3 regions of the Faecalibacterium sp. 9 genome follow, and region 2 is predicted to be linked to each of the others. Evidence: a T-box and tRNA genes for the amino acid it is inferred to sense, from the RefSeq annotation. Region 2 holds a T-box; the other regions hold tRNA genes.
What was found. The T-box of region 2 lies ahead of pheS (phenylalanine--tRNA ligase subunit alpha). A T-box ahead of a tRNA ligase gene usually reads a tRNA of that ligase, here a tRNA-Phe.
Positions count from the first base shown of each region.

Region 1: it encodes a tRNA-Phe, which carries the amino acid that the T-box ahead of pheS (phenylalanine--tRNA ligase subunit alpha) is inferred to sense. The anticodon was not compared.
Region 3: it encodes a tRNA-Phe, which carries the amino acid that the T-box ahead of pheS (phenylalanine--tRNA ligase subunit alpha) is inferred to sense. The anticodon was not compared.

Region 1 is NZ_JBLWGB010000002.1:226,481-230,751, reverse strand. It holds gene ACKXF9_RS09625 (PH domain-containing protein) at 1-210, opposite strand, end outside; gene ACKXF9_RS09620 (nucleoid-associated protein) at 356-1,345, shown strand; tRNA gene ACKXF9_RS09615 (tRNA-Gly) at 1,539-1,614, opposite strand; tRNA gene ACKXF9_RS09610 (tRNA-Phe) at 1,618-1,693, opposite strand; tRNA gene ACKXF9_RS09605 (tRNA-Asp) at 1,724-1,797, opposite strand; tRNA gene ACKXF9_RS09600 (tRNA-Val) at 1,801-1,876, opposite strand; tRNA gene ACKXF9_RS09595 (tRNA-Gly) at 1,882-1,957, opposite strand; gene ACKXF9_RS09590 (sulfide/dihydroorotate dehydrogenase-like FAD/NAD-binding protein) at 2,296-3,138, shown strand; gene gltA (NADPH-dependent glutamate synthase) at 3,140-4,271, shown strand, end outside.
Region 2 is NZ_JBLWGB010000002.1:74,363-78,633, forward strand. It holds gene ACKXF9_RS08995 (glucosyltransferase domain-containing protein) at 1-1,091, shown strand, start outside; T-box leader at 1,203-1,448, shown strand; gene pheS (phenylalanine--tRNA ligase subunit alpha) at 1,528-2,550, shown strand; gene pheT (phenylalanine--tRNA ligase subunit beta) at 2,569-4,271, shown strand, end outside.
Region 3 is NZ_JBLWGB010000001.1:1,330,087-1,334,357, forward strand. It holds gene recG (ATP-dependent DNA helicase RecG) at 1-443, opposite strand, end outside; gene ACKXF9_RS06350 (GNAT family N-acetyltransferase) at 575-1,057, shown strand; tRNA gene ACKXF9_RS06355 (tRNA-Cys) at 1,473-1,547, opposite strand; tRNA gene ACKXF9_RS06360 (tRNA-Gly) at 1,576-1,651, opposite strand; tRNA gene ACKXF9_RS06365 (tRNA-Asp) at 1,738-1,814, opposite strand; tRNA gene ACKXF9_RS06370 (tRNA-Gly) at 1,844-1,919, opposite strand; tRNA gene ACKXF9_RS06375 (tRNA-Phe) at 1,951-2,026, opposite strand; gene ACKXF9_RS06380 (hypothetical protein) at 2,176-2,328, shown strand; gene ACKXF9_RS06385 (DNA gyrase/topoisomerase IV subunit B) at 2,355-4,271, shown strand, end outside.

The sequences.
Region 1 (4,271 bases), 150 kb from region 2:
CGGCAGTACAAAGATCTGCTGCCGGGTACCGGTGACGCCCTGCATATCCACCATGATGATGCGGTGGGTGGTAAAGATCACCTGATCGCGCACCGTCTTGTAGGCGCCCACAATGCTCTCGCCGTCCAGAAGCAGTGCGCGGGCATTTTTGCAGATATCCTTTTCCTGAAGGCGAATGAGGTTTTCCATTGGTTTATCACGGAATTCCATGGTTTTTGTCCCCTTTCCTTGGTAGTTTTCTACTCTTATTGTAGCATTCCCGCCTGCTGTTTACAAGATGCGGTCTCGCCTTTTGCGTCATGCTGTGCTATACTGTATGCAAAAAAGATTTTGTACGAAATGAGGTTTTGTACCCGTGGAGATCATTATTCATCAGGCTATCCTGCATGTGCTGGACACCACCATGGACGCCCCTGTGCTGAGCGGCGGCGGCATGGAAATGACCGCTGAAAAGACTGCTTACTTCCAGTATCACATTGAGAAGCTGCTTGCCAGCGACGATATCCGCCAGTGCCGCCCGCTGCCGGATTCCGCCTTTAAAAATGAGCTGGAGCACAATCACGATTTTGTGGACCTTTCCTGCCGCATTGCCGGGGTGCTGTTCGACTACATGCATGCCCACACCACCATCCCGGGGGCAGACCTTGCAGTGGTGGATTTTACCCGCGATGGCGAGCCGTGGCTGGGCATCCTGAAGCTGAACTACAAAAACGGCTACACCCACTACACCGAGACCGTAGAAGGTGCCCCGGTGAACTCCATCATACAGCAGCGGGCCTGTCTGCCCAGCCAGAGCGGCAAAGTAGAGGAAGGCGCACTCGTGAACCTCACCGATTACTCCATGAAGCTGCTGGAAAAGAAATTTGACATCGACGGACACAAGGATTTTTACCTTTCCACCGTGGTGTTCCAGTACACCACCGCTCAGCCGGAGAAAAAGAAGCTGCAGGCCATTCAGGAAGCCGCCGTGCAGGCCGTGCAGGAGAACTACGCCGACCAGCCCCACGTAGAGGCTCAGGTCGCGATGCTGATTGCAAATCAGGCCGCTGACAACGACAATCAGGTATCCATCCAGCAGGTGCGCCAGCAGCTGGAAGAGGAATATCCCCTTGCCGCCGTGCCCTTTGACGACTATGTAGAAAAGAGCGATGTGCTGGAAGCGCCTGAGCAGCCCGTGACCGTGACCCCTGCACGCATCCGCCGCATGGAGAGCCGCAGCATCCACACTGCAAACGGCATTGAGGTGAAGATCCCCACCGAGCTGCTGAACTCGGAAAATGAAGTAGAGTTTCTGCACAGCGACGACGGCAGCATCTCGCTGCTCATCAAAAATGTAATCCTGTAAGAAACGATTTAAAATTGTCTCCGCACACAGAGTGCGCTCCGACAATATCAGCGGAATAATTATTTTTATATTTGCAAAGCCGGAAAATCCGCAGATTTTCCGGCTTTGCTTTTTCACAGGAAGGAGATGCAATGGGAAACAACAGCAAAAAAGCCATCACCTTTGCATTGCTGCATTGATGATGGCTTCGTGTTGGAGCGGCCGACGAGGCTCGAACTCGCTACCTCCACCTTGGCAAGGTGGCGCTCTACCAGATGAGCTACGGCCGCATATGGTGCCTCCGATCGGAATCGAACCAATGACACGGGGATTTTCAGTCCCCTGCTCTACCGACTGAGCTACAGAGGCAAAGGATGCTTTGGCTTTCGCCAAAGCAAGCGACCCGGATCGGGCTCGAACCGACGACCCCCAGCGTGACAGGCTGGTGCTCTAACCAACTGAGCTACCGGGCCACATGGTGGAAGTTAACGGGCTCGAACCGCTGACCCTCTGCTTGTAAGGCAGATGCTCTCCCAGCTGAGCTAAACTTCCACAAATGGAGCGGCCGACGAGGCTCGAACTCGCTACCTCCACCTTGGCAAGGTGGCGCTCTACCAGATGAGCTACGGCCGCACATTCCATGTGTTCGTGCCGGTTGTTTACCGGCGACGCTGATTATTATACCGTACCTCCCGGCAATTGTCAACCACAAATTTGCATTTTTTGCAAAAAAATTCAAAACATGCCTGTCTGCGCACAAAAAACCTTCTCTGCACCGGCTGACACCGTCGTTCATTCATGTTTGCCGCAACAGACACGAGGAAAATTTAGTTGCTTTCTCCTGTAGGAACCATTATAATAAGAATGTCATTTTATCGCCTGCAAAAGCTGCGTCTGTTATGCCGCCGAGGGCATGCAGGCGCGTTTTCGTGCGCAGAAATAGGAAATGCCAGCATAAAGGAGCAAACACGATGTATAAGATCACTGAAAAAGTCGCGCTGAACCCCACCGTGACAAAGATGGTCATTGAAGCCCCGCTGATCGCCAAAAAGGCAAAGCCGGGCCAGTTTATCATTGTGCGCCCGTTTGAGGACAGCGAGCGCATCCCCCTGACCGTGGCCGGTTACGACCGCGAGAAGGGCACTGTGGACATCATTTTCCAGATCGTGGGCGGTACCACGATGGAGCTGAACAGCCTGAAGGTCGGCGAGAGCGTCCACGATTTCGTGGGCCCGCTGGGCCGTGCCACCGAGGTGGAGGGTCTGAAGAAGGTCTGTGTCGTGGGCGGCGGCGTGGGCTGCGCCATCGCTCTGCCCATTGCCCGTGAGCTGCACGAGCAGGGCTGTGTGGTGCACAGTGTGGTCGGCTTCCGCAATAAGGATCTGCTGATCCTGGAGGACGAGTTCCGGGCCTGCAGCGACGAGCTGCGCATTATGACCGACGACGGCAGCTACGGCACCAAGGGCGTTGTTACCGCCGCTCTGGACGAGCTGGTGGCCGCAGGCAATCAGTACGATCTGGTCATCACCATCGGCCCGCTGATCATGATGAAGTTTGTGGTCAAGACCTGCCAGAAGCATGGCCTGAAGAGCATCGTTTCCATGAACCCCATCATGATCGACGGCACCGGCATGTGCGGCGGCTGCCGCCTGACCGTGGGCGGCGAGACCAAGTTCGCCTGCGTGGACGGCCCCGACTTTGACGGCGATCTGGTGGATTTTGACGAAGCAATGGCCCGCGGCACCATGTACCGCCCGTTTGAGGCACACGCCCGTGAAGCGGCATGCAATCTGCTCAATCAGGAGGTAAAATAAGATGGCTTTCAATATGGACCCGAAGAAGTGCCCCATGCCCACCCAGGACCCCAATGTGCGCAACAAGAACTTCAAGGAAGTTGCTCTGGGCTACACCGAAGAAATGGCCGTGAACGAAGCAAAGCGCTGCGTGCACTGCAAGAACAAGCCCTGCCAGACCGGCTGCCCCGTGGGCATCGATATCCCTGAGTTCATCGGTCATGTGGCCGAGGGCGACTTTGAAGCCGCTTATCAGGTGATCAACCGCTCCTCTTCCCTGCCCGCCGTCTGCGGCCGTGTCTGCCCGCAGGAGAGCCAGTGCGAGGGCAAGTGCACCCGCGGCATCAAGAATGAGCCTGTGGGCATCGGCCGTCTGGAGCGCTTTGTTGCCGACTGGCACCGTGAGAATGTGCACACTGCCCCCATCGTGCCCGAATGGAACGGCCACAAGGTGGCCATCATCGGCGCAGGCCCTGCCGGTCTGACCGCCGCAGGCGATCTGGCAAAGCTGGGCTATAAGGTCACCGTTTACGAGGCCCTGCATGTGGCCGGCGGCGTGCTGATGTACGGCATCCCCGAGTTCCGTCTGCCCAAGGCCATCGTGCAGCAGGAGATCGACGGCCTGAAGAAGATGGGCGTTGATTTCGAGTGCAACATGGTCATTGGCAAGGTGCTGACCATCGACGAGCTGATGGACGAGTACGGTTATGAGGCCGTGTTCGTAGGCTCCGGTGCCGGCCTGCCCCGCTTTATGGGCATCCCCGGCGAGAGCCTGAAGGGCGTCTACTCTGCCAACGAGTTCCTGACCCGCTCCAACCTGATGAAGGCTTATCTGCCCACCAGCAAGACCCCCATCCGCACCGGCAAAAAGGTCGCCGTTGTGGGCGGCGGCAACGTGGCCATGGACGCTGCCCGCAGCGCCCTGCGTCTGGGTGCCGAGACCGTGTACATCGTCTACCGCCGCGGCATGGCTGAGCTGCCCGCCCGTAAGGAAGAGGTGGAGCACGCCGAGGAAGAGGGCATCATCTTCAAGACCCTGTGCAACCCTGTGGAGATCCACGCCAATGACGAGGGCTTTGTCAAGTCCATCACCTGCATCGAGATGGAGCTGGGCGAGCCCGATGCTTCCGGCCGCCGCCGCCCCATCGAGAAGA
Region 2 (4,271 bases):
GCCTGATTCATGGGCATATTGCAAAAAGTCTTTGCAGTGCGGCGGCTGGCGTGGTATTGTATTATCTGACCCTGAAGATTGTTTTGCTGGTTACAGGCTTTCAGATGTCGGAATACAACGGAGCTGCGAGTGTTTCGCCGCTTTATGTTTTAAAGCGGCTGCCCATAGGAGTAGCAAAGGCATACCAGATCTTTGGGGTCTATTTTTTCCGGAACCAGTATCGGAACAATATTCTGCAGGCGGTGGGCTTTTTTGCGCTGATCATTTTGCTGGTCGGATTCGGGCTGTTAAAACGCTTTTGGCGGGTCGTGCAGAGCAGAGATCTGGAATACATTTTGCTGAGCGCTGCGGCGTTGGCTGTGCTGCCGGCAGTGTGCAATGTGATGCTGTTGATCACCAGCGAAGCGACCTGGCGTCTGCAGATGGCAGGGGCACTGGACTTGTTTATCCCTTTGTGCATCCTTCTGCTGGATGTGACCCGGAAGGAACAGCCTCAAAATGAAAAATTAAGGATGGCGGCTATCGGAGGGGCCGTCCTTTTGGCAGGCCTTATCGTATACGGCAATGTTTATATGAGGGCGGTCGATCAGGAAGCGATGTATGAAGGCAGAAAATCGCTAAAGACCATGACGGACCGGATCGCGGACGATCTAATCGACTTTGGATATTTTGACGGAGAAGAGCGGCTGCCGGTGGTGTTTGTGGGCAGACCCAGTTCAAACTCGGCTTTCCTGATGAGAGAATATTACCTGTACGCAAACACGTATGCCCAGATAGGCCGATTCTGGGGTGACGCCGATGTTGCCCGGCAGGTGTGGAAGAGCGTTTTTCAGAATATCACACCGGTCAACTTTACCTATGGAAGAGTGGAACGTTACCTTGAAGTTTATGCGGAAAGCGAAACGGAGCAGATGCCGACTTATCCGCAGGAGGGGTATATCCGGCAGATCGGAGATACGGTGGTCGTCAAGATCTCGGACGATTACAAGGATGAGCTGACCAGCGCGGAAGAAGAAAAGCCGCTGTCGGGCTTTTTTGAACTCGGGCAGGTAGACAATGGCTTTTATGAGCCGTGGAAAGAGGAAGAATGAACCTGTCTGAAAAATGCGGTTGAGTGCGGCATTTGCGGAAACTGCGTGCGCAGCCCTTGCAAACTTCCGCGAAATGTGGTAGTATACATATGGTTATGAACCTGAATACTCCCAAACGCAGCGACGGAGAGAGTAGGTCTGTACCGCACGGCAAAGAGAGAAGCTTCACCGGCTGAAAGGGCTTCCGTGTGCGGGCTGGCTGAAGTTCGCTCCTGAGCGGTCTGTGCGAAAGGCGAAAGCTCACTAGCACAGAACGGTTGCGCCCCGTTACGGCGTTCTGAGAGCCGCCCGGCATCTGTGCACGGGTGGAAACCGGGTGGTACCGCGGAGCAGAAGAATTACAGCTTCGTCCCTTTTGCCTGAGAAATCGGGCAGGGGACGGAGCTTTTTTGTTGCACTCCGCTCATCAACACGAAGAATAAAGGAGAGAACATCCATGCAAGCAATGATCGACGAGCTGGCAAAACAGGCCGCTGAAAGCCTTGGTCAGGTGTCCGGCAAGGAAACGCTGGCCTCCTTCTGGCAGGAGTACCTCAGCAAAAACGGCAAGATCCCTGCCCTGATGAAGAATCTGCGCACCGTTGCGCCGGAAGAGCGTCCTGCCATGGGCAAGATCATCAACGAACTCAAGGCAAAGGTGCAGGCAGACTATGACGCTGCTGCAGAACAGGTGAAGCAGGCAGAACTTGCTGCCCGCAATGCTGCGGAGACGGTGGACATCACCCTGCCCGCCAAGACCCGCCCCATGGGCGGCCTGCACCCGCTGACCCTGATCACCAACCAGATCATCGACGTGTTCTCCGGCATGGGCTTTTCGGTGGGTACCTTCCCGGAGATCGAGGACGATGACCACAACTTTACCCGTCTGAACGTGCCCAAGGATCACCCGGCACGCGACATGCAGGACACCTTCTACCTGTCGGAGGAGTTCCTGCTGCGCACCCAGACCTCCGGCGGTCAGATCCGCACCATGGACGTTCAGAAGCCGCCCATCAAGATCCTGATGCCCGGCCGTGTGTTCCGCTCCGACTCGGACGCTACCCACAGCCCCATGTTCCACCAGATGGAAGGTCTGGTGGTGGATAAGGGCATCACGCTGGGCGACCTGCAGGGCGCACTGAACACCTTCGTGCAGAAACTGTTCGGTGCTGACACCCGCACCCGCCTGCGTCCCTCTTATTTCCCGTTCACCGAGCCCAGCGTGGAGGTGGACGTGAGCTGCTTCGAGTGCCACGGCAAGGGATGCCCGCTGTGCAAGCACACCGGCTGGATCGAGGTGCTGGGCGGCGGCGTTGTCAACCGCAAGGTGCTGGAGAACTGCAATATCGACCCGGACGAGTATTCCGGTTTCGCCTTCGGCATTGGCATCGAGCGTATCGCCATGCTGAAGTATGGCGTCAACAACATCGGCCTGATGTTCGAGAACAACCTGCAGTTCCTCAAACAGTTCCACGAATAAGAGGGGAGAGAAGAGACAATGAAAGTACCTTTCAGCTGGTTAAAAGAATTTGTAGATATCGACGTTACTGCGCAGGAACTGGAGGAAAAGCTCTTCTCCTGCGGCTTTGAGGTCGAAGAGCTGATCCCGCTGGATGCCGGCATCAGCAAGGTGGTCGTCGGCAAGATCGTGGAGATGGAAAAGCAGGAGGGCACCCACCTGACCAAGTGTGTGGTGGACTGCGGCGACTACGGCCACGACATCCGCATCAGCACCGGTGCCGCCAATATGAAGCTGGGCGACTGCGTGCCCGCTGCTCTGGATGGTTCCACCCTGCCCGGCGGCATCAAGATCAAGGCCCGCAAGATGCAGGGCGTGGAGTCCAACGGTATGCTGTGCTCCGGCGAAGAGCTGGGTCTGAACGACGACCTGTTCCCGGGCTCTGAGGTCTACGGCCTGCTCATCCTGCCCGAGGATTCTGTCCCCGGCACCGACATTGCCCCCGTGGTGGGTCTGGATGACTATATCTTTGATATCTCCATCACCGCGAACCGCCCGGACTGCCAGTCCGTTCTGGGCATCGCCCGCGAGGTGGCTGCCGTTCTGGGTAAGCCCCTGCACATGCCCGCCATGGACTACAAGACTGTCTGCGAGCCGGATGCGCCCATCACCGTCAAGGTGGAGGCACCGGACCTGTGCCCCCGCTACATGGCACACTATGTGCGCAACATCCGCATGGGCGAGTCTCCCCGCTGGATGAAGCGCCATCTGGCTCTGTGCGGCCTGCGCTCCATCAGCAACGTGGTGGATATCACCAACCACACCCTGCTGGAAATGGGCCAGCCCATGCACGCCTTTGACCTGAACAAGGTCGCCGGCCGCACCATCGATGTGCGCCGTGCCCATGAGGGTGAGAAGATCGTCACACTGGACGAGAAGGAATTTACCCTGAACCCCAACAATCTGGTCATCTGCGATGCCGAAAAGCCGGTGGCACTTGCCGGCATCATGGGCGGCGCAAACTCCGGCATGGATGAGAACACCACCAGCCTGCTGTTTGAGTGCGCCACCTTCGCCCGCGACTGCGTGCGTAAGACCAGCCGCGCTCTGGGCCAGAACAGCGATTCCTCCGCCCGCTACGAGAAGGGTGTGGACCGCCACTCTCCCGAACTGGGCCTTGCCCGTGCCCTGCACCTGATCCAGGAGCTGGACTGCGGCGACATCACCACGCTGGAATATGACCTGACCGATGGCCGCCCGATGGAGCGCAAGCACATCGTTACCACCCCGGCTAAGATTTGCGGCGTGCTGGGCATCACCGTGCCGGATCAGACCATGATCGACATTCTGCAGCGTCTGGAGTTCACGGTGGATGTACAGGCCGATGGCAGCTGGGATGTGTCCGCACCCCTGTACCGCGAGGACGTGGAGAGCTTCCCGGATCTGGCCGAGGAGGTCATCCGTGAGTACGGCTACGACCACATCGTGCCCACCTTCCTGAACACCGCCTCCGTTACAAACGGCGGTCTGAACTACGACCAGAAGCAGCAGCTCAAGACCAAGCGTCTGCTGGCTGCGCAGGGCTTCTACGAGGCCTCTACGCTGGCCTTCTACTCCAACGCAGAACTGGATATGCTGCACATCCCGGCGGATGATGCTGCCCGCAAGGCCATCCGCATCCTGAACCCCATCAGTGAGAATCTGTCCATCATGCGTACCCTGCTGGCTCCCTCCATGCTGAA
Region 3 (4,271 bases), on a different contig from region 2:
GAAGCTTTGATCTGCTCGGCTGTGCGCACCTGCGGGTTGACCATCTGGCGGCGCAGCATCCCGCCGGTAACGATGCCCTGAAAATAGTATTCCTGCCCCAGCTGCAGCTTCTGGGCGGCATAGGGGTTATTGAACCATGTGATCTCCAGACTGGACACATCGTCCCCGGCGGTGATGCGCTCCATCCGCCGCCCGCCCGGCAGGATGCGCCCGCCGGGCTTTGCGAACACTTCGGCCTTTACCACGCATTCCACATCGGCGGGGGCCTCTGCGATGGAGTAGGGCTTTGTGAAGTCGATATATCTGCGGGGGTAGTGGCACAGCAGGTCGGCCAGCGTCACGATGTCCAGCTTCTCGAACCGCTCGGCGGTCTTGGGGCCGACGCCCTTCAGGTAGCGCACCGGCGTATCCGGGGTGAGGGTGGTATGGTTTTCGGTGGGCATGGCGTCAGCTCCTTTCTATAGTAGTATAGCCATTGTAACACGGACAGGGAACAGATGCAAACAGGAAAGTGTCTTTGCCTTTGCGCGGCGGCTGTGGTACACTGAATAGAAAAAAGAAAAGGGGAGATACCATGGAGATCCGCAACTCGACTATGGATGACCTGCCTGCCATTGCCGCCGTGGAGGCGGCCTGTTTTCCGGCAGCGGAGGCTGCCACGGCAGAGGAATTTGCCGGGCGGCTGGCACACTATGCAAACCACTTCTGGCTGCTGTTTGAGGATGGGCAGCTGGCGGCCTTTGTGGACGGCTTTTGCACCGACACGCCCGACCTGACCGATGCGATGTACGCAGATGCCGCCCTGCATGATGAAAACGGCGCATGGCAGATGATCTTTGGGGTGAACACCCTCCCGCGCTGCCGCTGCCAAGGCTACGCCGGGCTGCTGCTGCAGCGGGCCATTGCAGATGCCCGCGCACAGGGGCGCAGGGGGCTGGTGCTGACCTGCAAGGAAAAGCTTTTGCACTATTACGCCAAGTTCGGCTTTGTGAACGAGGGCGTTTCCGGCTCTACCCACGGCGGGGTGGTGTGGTATCAGATGCGGCTGCGGTTCTGAGAGAACGGTTTGGAATGCGCGCCGCGTGCGCTCTGCGCATAAATAGCGGAATTAGTTTTTTTATTCGGGATTCAGAAAAGCCTGCGGGCTTTTCTGAATCCCCTTTTCACGGGAGGGGTCGTGGAGGAAAACGGCATTTGCAATTCAGACCGCACTTTTAATCATTGCAGCCCTTCTGTGAAAATAGCGTTTGGAGCGCTCCGCAGAGCGCGACAAACGCGAAATAAAAATAATCATTCCGCTGAATATGTGCAGAGCGCAGTGGAGCACATTTTAAATCGTCCCACTCCCCGGCAAGGGCTACTGTTCAAAAATCCCTATGATACACAGGTGGGTTGAACAGTCACAGGCCTTGCCCCCGGCAGGAACAGCGCAAAACAAAAAATCCCGGAAGCTGAAGCTTCCGGGATTTTTTTGGAGGTGACGACCAGATTTGAACTGGTGGATGAGGGTTTTGCAGACCCTTGCCTTACCACTTGGCCACGTCACCATATAGGGAGTGATGAATACCACTCCATTGGAGCGGCCGACGAGGCTCGAACTCGCTACCTCCACCTTGGCAAGGTGGCGCTCTACCAGATGAGCTACGGCCGCATATTCGGTGCATTTTACCTTGCACCCATCATTTCTGATGCCCTGAAAACAAGTTTCAAAGTAGGTGAAAGCTTGCGCTTTCTTGGTGGCGACCCGGATCGGGCTCGAACCGACGACCCCCAGCGTGACAGGCTGGTGCTCTAACCAACTGAGCTACCGGGCCATATTGGAGCAACTTTTGCTGCTCCGTTATGGAGCGGCCGACGAGGCTCGAACTCGCTACCTCCACCTTGGCAAGGTGGCGCTCTACCAGATGAGCTACGGCCGCATATTCGGAAACCCTGCTGGGTTTCCTTGACTGGTGCCTCCGATCGGAATCGAACCAATGACACGGGGATTTTCAGTCCCCTGCTCTACCGACTGAGCTACAGAGGCGCACCGGACGATGATTATTATACCTGAAATTTCGATTTTGTAAAGGGGTAAATTCAAATTTTTTCAAGAAAATTAAAACTTTCTTGATTTTGGTCGCTTTATCGCACAAAATAAGAACGACTTTTTTGAACAGAAAGGAGATCAAAAGGATGCGCAAAGAACATTTGACAAGATTAACAACCTATGGTTTAATAATAGAAAAAGAACACAGGCGCTTTTGCTCTTTACTCTTGCGTATACTTATATATAAGCAAAAAGAGCAAAGGCGTTTTGATTTGAAGCAAGACGGCTCCGGTTTTTAAAAGAGAGCGGGGCCGGGAGGAGCAGCATGGCAAAAAAACAGGAATATGGCAACGAGAGCATCACTTCTCTGAAAGGTGCCGACCGTGTGCGCAAGCGCCCGGCGGTCATCTTTGGTTCGGACGGCGTGGAGGGCTGTGCCCACTCCATCTTTGAGATCGTGTCCAACTCCATCGATGAAGCCCGCGACGGCCACGGCGACACCATCAACGTCACCCGCTGCAAGGACGGCAGCGTCATCGTGGAGGACTTTGGCCGCGGCATGCCTGTGGACTGGAACAACGGCGAAGGCCGCTACAACTGGGAGCTGCTGTTCTGTGAGATGTATGCAGGCGGCAAGTACGGCGAAGGCGAGGATAACTATGAGTTCAGCCTTGGCCTGAATGGTCTGGGTCTGTGTGCTACTCAGTATGCTTCTGCGTGGATGACGGCGGATATCTACCGTGACGGATACCACTACCACCTTGATTTTAAAAAGGGCGAGAACGTGGGCGGCCTGCACAAAGAGGAATACAAGGGCCGCCGCACCGGCAGCATCATCCACTGGAAGCCGGACGATGAGGTGTTCACCGACATCGATGTGCCCGGCAGCTACTATAAGGATGTGCTGCGCCGTCAGGCCGTGGTCAACGCGGGACTTACCCTCAACTTTACTGATGAAAAGGAAAAAGACCCTGCCACCGGCAAGCCCTGGAAGGAGAGCTGGTGCTACCAGAACGGCATTGCGGACTATGTAGCCGAAACCGCCGGGGAGGACACCCTGACCCCGGTGTTCAGCTGCGAGAGCGAGGCTGTGGGCCGGGACCGCGAGGACCAGCCGGACTATAAGGTGCGCATGAGCGCCGCCTTCTGCTTTTCCAATAAGGTGCAGCTGCTGGAATACTACCACAACTCCTCCTGGCTGGAGCACGGCGGCAGCCCGGAGCACGCGGTGCGCACCGCCTTTGTCTACCAGATCAACAAGTACCTGAAGGAAAAGAATCTGTACAAAAAGGGCGAGAGCGCCATCAGTTTTCAGGACGTGCAGGACTGTCTGGTGTATGTGTCCTCCAGCTTTTCCACCCGCACCAGCTACGAGAACCAGACCAAAAAGGCCATCACCAACAAATTCGTCTCGCAGGCCATGACCGACTTTCTCAAGCACTATCTGGAAGTGTATTTTCTGGAAAAACCGGAGGAGGCCCAGAAGATCTGCCAGCAGGTGCTGGTGAATAAACAAAGCCGCGAACATGCTGAAAAAACGCGCCAGAGCATCAAAAAGACGCTGTCCACCCAGATCGACCTTGCCAACCGGGTGCAGAAGTTCGTGGACTGCCGCACCAAGGATGCCTCCCGCCGGGAGCTGTACATCGTGGAGGGCGATTCCGCTATGGGTGCGGTCAAGTCCAGCCGGGACAGCGAGTATCAGGCCATCATGCCCATCCGCGGCAAAATCCTGAACTGCCTGAAGGCGGACTATGCCCGCATCTTCAAGTCGGACGTCATCGTGGACCTCATCAAGGTGATGGGCTGCGGCGTGGAGCTGGGCGGCAAGCACAACAAGGAGCTGGCGACCTTCAACCTCGACAACCTGCGGTTCAATAAGATCGTCATTTGTACCGATGCCGATGTGGACGGCTACCAGATCCGCACGCTGGTGCTCACCATGCTCTACCGCCTGACGCCGACCCTGATCGAGAAGGGCTATGTGTATATCGCCGAGTCGCCTTTGTACGAGATCACCACGAAGGAACGCACCTATTTTGCCTATACCGAACCGGAAAAGGCCGCTTTTCTGGAAGAGATCGGGGAGAAAAAATATACCATCCAGCGCTCCAAAGGTCTGGGCGAGAACGACCCCGAGATGATGTGGCTGACCACCATGAACCCGGAAAGCCGCCGTCTTATTAAAGTGATGCCCACCGATGTGGTGCAGACCGCGCAGGTGTTCGACATCCTGCTGGGT